One region of the Mycoplana sp. ABR4_002 genome, then DNA from elsewhere that is predicted to be linked to it. Evidence: predicted binding sites of a transcription regulator. Region 1 holds the regulator's gene; the other holds the start of a gene.

Region 1 (3,068 bases):
GCCGCTGGCGATCATGGGTTGGGGAATCGACCGCGTCATCGGTCTGGCTGGCTGGGTTGCCGGTTGGGGTGGCGAACTGCTTACCGGACGGCTTCCACCGCTGGCTTTCGCGCTGGTCGCCGCCGGCGGCGGTTTGATCTGCCTGTTCCGGTCGCGGCTGGCTTTGCTGGCGGTCGCACCGCTGGCGATCGGCGCCGGGGTCGCGCTTTGCGGACGCCCGGAACCGGCGGCTCAACTGCTCGTTTCGGAGGACGGGAGGCTCGTCGCGCTCGTGTGGGCGGGTGAGGTGGCCACAAACCGCCCGCGGCCGCCGGTGTTCATCTACGACCAGTGGCGACGCGCGCTTCGCCTCGGCGACCACCGCCCGCCGGCCTTGCAGAAGGCGGGGGAGCGAACGGTCTCCGGTGCGCAACGCTCCGGCGACGGGCGCAGCGACAACGACAGTCCGCGCGAAACGGGTGGACGCCCGGACCGGATAGGGGACGCCATTGCCCCTGGCCGGCAAGTGATGACCGGCGGGGGCGCGGCAACAGCGGCGAACGCGGACCTGCGCGCGGCGCTTGCCGTTGCGACCAGAGAGCGGCGATTCGTTTGCCGTCGGGGGGAATGGTGCGCCGGCGTTGCGCAGGCGGGCTGGCGCGTCATTGCCCTCGAGGATCCGGTCCATCTCGGCAGCGCCTGTGACGCCGCCGACTTCGTCGTGGCCCCCCAGCACCTGCGCACCGGCGCCTGCCGGTCGGGGGCCCTGCTGATCACGGCTCGCAGCCTGCGCCGGACCGGTGCGCTTGAAATCGCACCGGTGACCGATCCGTCAGGCGTGATCGGCTACAATGTTCGCACCGCGGTGACGACTCTCGGGCGTCCCTGGAGCCGCCACCGGCTGTATGACTGGCGGTCGAATACGTTCGAAACGCCCGCGGCAGCGCCGATCACTGATACCGGCGGATGAGTCCGACCAGCTTGCCCTGGATCTTGACCCGGTCGGGTCCGAAGATGCGCGTCTCATAGGCCGGGTTGGCAGCCTCGAGCGCGATCGAGGCGCCCTTGCGGCGGTAACGCTTCAACGTTGCCTCCTCGTCGTCGACGAGGGCGACGACGATCTCGCCGGGATTGGCCGCGCTGACGTTGCGGATGATGACGGTATCACCGTCGAGGATGCCGGCCTCGATCATCGAATCACCGCGAACCTCGAGAGCGTAGTGTTCTCCGGCGCCGAGCATCTCCATCGGCACGGCGATATCGTGGGTGTTGTTCTGGATCGCCGAAATCGGCACGCCGGCCGCGATGCGACCCATCACAGGCACCGACACGGAGCTTTCCACGCCGGCAGCGGCCGTTGTGGCCGGGGCAGGGGCCGGCTTGCCGAGGCTGCCCTCGATGACCGAGGGCGAAAACCCGCGACGCCCTGCAGGGCTTGGCGAATAGGCCTCGGGCAGCTTGATCACCTCGAGCGCTCGGGCGCGATTGGGGAGCCGGCGGATGAAGCCCCGCTCCTCCAGTGCCGTGATCAGCCGATGGATACCGGATTTCGAGGCGAGATCGAGGGCGTCCTTCATCTCGTCGAAGGACGGCGGGATCCCGGTCTCCTTCATCCGCTCGTGGATGAAAAGAAGCAGTTCCTGTTGCTTGCGGGTCAGCATTGGCTTTTCACCCAGAATCGAAACAAATCCAGAACGGACACTATCTGTTCCCAATGTGTTCCGCAAGTGGATAAAATTTCGTGAACACGGCGTGAAGTTATTGCCGCAGCGCGGTTTTCTTTGCGCAGGCCGGCCCGGCGAAGGCGCCGCAGGTCGGCGCCTTGACCGGGCCGATTGCCCGCTTGGAGGAGGCCGGATGCCTACCGCGGGCAGGCGGCGACGTAGCGCCGGCCATAACGGTCGCGGTAGTAGCATTGGCCAGGCTGGCCGGCCACATTTCCGATCACCGCCCCGGATACACCGCCGATCGCCGCGCCGATCGCCGCTCCGCGAACGTCGTTGGTGATCGCGCCGCCGACGATTGCGCCGGTCGCGGCACCAATGCCTGCACCCTTTTCGGTCGGGGTGCAGCCCGCCGCGGCAATCCCGAGCAGAACGAGCAAAATGGAAATCCTGATCATGCGCTTTCCTTCCTCTCTCGTTGGCAGTTAATCACGCCGGCCCGACGCGGCCCGAGCTTGGTAACGTGGTCGCGGTCCCGCTCGACCACAGCCAGCGCCACGCTCTTGCGGCGTGGCTGTGCGCGGACCCTTTGAAGATATAGGGCGGAGAAGGGGAGGACCTAGGGCGGGTGGGCGCAAATTGTCGTTGTCTGGCTGCAGCTTGGCCGGCGTGCCATTTGCCGGCGCGCATCGTCCCATGGCCGGGTAGGGCCAGGGGTAGTCCTTGATCGGATGCGTCGGCGCGACTATGGGCGTATTATCGGACGCGGCGTCGCGCCGACGAGTGGAAGAATTTCATGGACGAACGTGCCAAGCTGGACCTGACGGACGAGGGCCAGACCGGATCCTCCTCGGTCGGATCGCGGTTGCCACGGACCGTGAATCTGGCGCTCCAGGGCGGGGGCGCGCACGGGGCGTTTACCTGGGGCGTGCTCGATCGATTGCTGGATGAGCGCGACCTGTCCTACGAGGGCATCGTTGCGACCAGTGCCGGCGCCATGAACGCGGTCGTGCTGGCCTACGGGCTGGCGGACGGCGGTCGGCCCGGAGCGCAACAGGCGCTCGAGGCCTTCTGGCGCCGGATCAGCCAAGCGGCCGCCTTCAGTCCGTTGCAGCCGAGCCTGCTCGACCGGATGACGGGGTCGAAGACGCTCGACCATTCGCCCGCCTTCGTCCTGTTCGACATGGTGACGCGGCTGCTGTCGCCCTACCAGTTCAACCCGCTGAACTACAATCCGCTGCGCTCCGTGCTGGAGGAGTCGATCGACCTCGATGCGATCCGCAGGTCGCGCTGCTCGATCAAGCTGAACGTTTGCGCGACCAACGTGCGCTCCGGCAAGGTCAAGGTATTCTCGAACGACGAGATCTCGATCGACGCCGTTTTGGCCTCGGCCTGCCTGCCATTTCTGTTCCAGGCGGTCGAAAT
Region 2 (3,068 bases), 1.8 Mb from region 1:
CAGCCGAGCCGCGTGCCGCCCAGGATCGCCTCGGGCAGCAGCAGGCCGTAGGCGACGACCACCGCCACGTCCGCATCATGCGCGCGGAAGGCGGCACGGTCTTCCTCGGCCTTGAAATTCAGCGGCGTGAACACCGGGCTGCCGAGCCGCTCGGCCGCCTGGTGCACCGGCGACTTCTTGAGTTCCAGCCCGCGCCGCCCGCCCGGGCGCGGCGGCTGCGAATAGGCGGCCACGATCGTGTGGCCGGCCGCGGCGAGCGCGTTAAGGGTGGGAACGGCGAAGTCCGGCGTGCCCATGAAGATGATGCGAAGCGCCATGCGGTCAAGCTCCCGTCGTGCTGTCGTGTCCCGTCAAACGGGCTGCGCGCTCCGTTCAAGCGCCTTGCGGCCAGGTTGGCCGGCTCAGATCGCCTTCGACCCGCGCATCTTCGCAGCCTTGGCGAACTTGCGGATCACGATGTCGCGCTTGAGCTTGGAGATGTGGTCGATGAAGAGCACGCCATCGAGGTGATCGATCTCGTGCTGCAGGCACGTGGCCAGCAGCCCGTCCGCGTCAATCGTCCGTTCGGTGCCCTCGCGATCGAGGTAGCGCACGGTGATCTCGGCCGGGCGCTCGACCTCGGCGTAGTAGTCGGGGATCGACAGGCAGCCCTCCTCGTACACCGAGCGGGCGTCGGACGCCTTGATGATCTCGGGATTGATGAAGACCAGCGGCATCTTGTCCTCGCCGTCCTTGGAGACGTCGAGCACCAGCATCCGGCGCGGCACGCCGATCTGGATCGCCGCGAGCCCGATGCCGGGCGCGTCGTACATCGTCTCCAGCATGTCGTCGGCGAGGCGGCGCGTCTCGTCGTTGATCGCCTCCAGCGGCTTGGAGACCTCGCGCAGGATGGGATCGGGCAGGATAATCAGCGGTTTGATCGTCATGCGCCTCACTTAACGGTTTGCAGGACAGCTTTCAATTGCCTTGCGGCGCCTTGCCGGGCCGTACGCGCCGGCATTTGCAGTGGTGGGCGTGTTTGTTCACGTTATGATCTATCTTCGCATCGAAATGATGTTATGGTGCCCGCATGAACCTGGATCCCTTGCTTAATGGCGCGCTGATTCGGCTGGTCGGGGCGCTGGCCCGCGACCCGGCGCTGCAGCTCGCCTGCGCCATGGCCATGCTCGCCGTGATGGCCTGGGTGTTCGTCGCGCGCCGGGCCACCCTTCGCCAACGCGAGGCCGGAGCGGCGGCGGAGGCGCGGCTGGCGGAACTGCTGCGCGCCCAGAGCGAGATGCAGGGGCGCATCGCCGCCATGGCCGAGGTGTTCGGGGCGCGGCAGGCGGAGACCAACCAGGCGATCAACCAGCGTCTCGACGGGCTGACGCAGCGGCTCGGCCAGTCGATCAGCGAGCAGACGCGGTCGACCCACGAGAATCTGCGCCGCCTGCAGGAGCGGCTCGCGGTGATCGACACCGCGCAGGCCAATATCCAGTCGCTGGCCAAGGACGTCGTCGGGCTGCAGGCGATCCTGTCGAACAAGCAGACCCGAGGCGCCTTCGGCCAGGCGCGGATGGAAGCGATCGTCGCCGACGGCCTGCCGCTCGGCGCCTATCAGTTCCAGACGCAGCTTGCGAACGGCAGCCGGCCGGACTGCACCATCCGCATGCCGAACGGCCAGCCGCCGCTGGTGGTCGATGCCAAGTTTCCGCTCGAGGCATGGAATGCGATGGGCGCCGCCGACGGTGGCGAGGCTTCCAGGCTCGCGGCGCAGCAGTTCCGCCGGGACATGGAGGTCCACATTCGCGACATCGCGGAAAAGTATCTGTTGCCCGGCGAGACCCAGGACACGGCCTTCCTGTTCGTCCCCTCCGAGTCGATCTTTGCCGCCATCCACGAGCAGTTCGAGGCGATCGTGCAGCGCGCCCATCGCGCCCGCGTCGTCATCGTTTCGCCGTCGTTGCTGCTGCTGTCGATCCAGGTGTTGCAGGCGCTGCTGAAGGACCAGCGCATGCGCGAGCAGGCCCACGTCATTCAGGGCGAGGTGATCCGGCTGATGGAGGACATGACGCGTCTCGACGAGCGCGTGCGCAAGCTGCACGGCCACTTTACCTCTGCCCAGAAAGATGTCGACCAGATCCTCACCTCGACGGAAAAGCTGGCCCGGCGCGGCGCGCGTATCGGCGAAATGGAGTTCGACGTGGCGGCCCAAGCCCCGCCCGAACGGGCGGTGGAGGGCCGCACCGGTCAATTGAAGCTGCGGGTGGTTGACGAGGACTGATCGCGCGGGCAGTGTCCGCCGAGGCCAGACAGGAACCCAGCCCATGATCACCGTTTTCGGGTCCATCAACATGGATCTCATCGCCACGACCGAGCGCCTGCCGAAGCCGGGCGAGACCGTTCCCGGCCACACATTCACCACGGCCGCCGGCGGCAAGGGCGCCAACCAGGCGCTGGCGGCCCGCCGCGCCGGCGCCGGCGTCCGCATGGCGGGTGCCGTCGGCGGCGACGCCTTTGCCGCAGAATCGCTCGTCCTGCTGACCCAGGCGGCGGTAAACCTCGATCTCGTCAAGGTGGCGGACGAGCCCACCGGCACCGCACACATCCTCGTCGCCGACGACGGCGAGAACGTGATCGTCATCGTCGCCGGCGCGAACGGCGACGTCACGTCGGTCGAGGCCAAGGCCGCCGTCGCGCAGATGGCGGCCGGCGACGTGCTGATGCTGCAGCTGGAAGTGCCGGCGGAAGCGGTGGAGGCGGCGCTCGACGCCGCCAAGGCCCGGCGCGTCACGACCATGATCAACCTTGCGCCGCTCACGGCGGATGCCCGCAGGCTCGGCGCCAAGGCGGATATCGTCGTCACAAACGAGACCGAGTTCGAGCTGTTTGCCGGCAAGTCGGGCCTCTCTGCGGATGAGCGCGAGGCGGAGATGCGCGCGATCCATGAGCAGACCGGCCAGACGATCATCGTCACCCTCGGCGCCGACGGCGTCATCGCCATCCGCAAGGGCACGGTGTTCCGCGCCCCCGGCCTGAAGATCGAGCCGGTCGACACCGTCGGCGCCGGCGACAGTTTCTGCGGCTAC

Evidence for each region. Region 1 encodes LexA, which represses DNA repair genes until DNA is damaged. Its sites were predicted from a motif close to TGTTCNNNNTGTGTTCNG; they were not measured.
Region 2: a site for LexA is predicted at 1,020-1,037, ahead of ACXAGF_RS01250 (DNA recombination protein RmuC). Genes of this name have one in related genera too.

The regions. Positions count from the first base shown of each region.
Region 1 covers NZ_JBSWVO010000001.1:2,027,162-2,030,229, reverse strand. The annotation lists gene ACXAGF_RS09870 (ComEC/Rec2 family competence protein) at 1-949, shown strand, start outside; gene lexA (transcriptional repressor LexA) at 930-1,640, opposite strand; gene ACXAGF_RS09860 (YMGG-like glycine zipper-containing protein) at 1,841-2,101, opposite strand; gene ACXAGF_RS09855 (patatin-like phospholipase family protein) at 2,440-3,068, shown strand, end outside.
Region 2 covers NZ_JBSWVO010000001.1:258,596-261,663, forward strand. The annotation lists gene fmt (methionyl-tRNA formyltransferase) at 1-317, opposite strand, end outside; gene def (peptide deformylase) at 402-926, opposite strand; gene ACXAGF_RS01250 (DNA recombination protein RmuC) at 1,070-2,263, shown strand; gene ACXAGF_RS01255 (ribokinase) at 2,307-3,068, shown strand, end outside.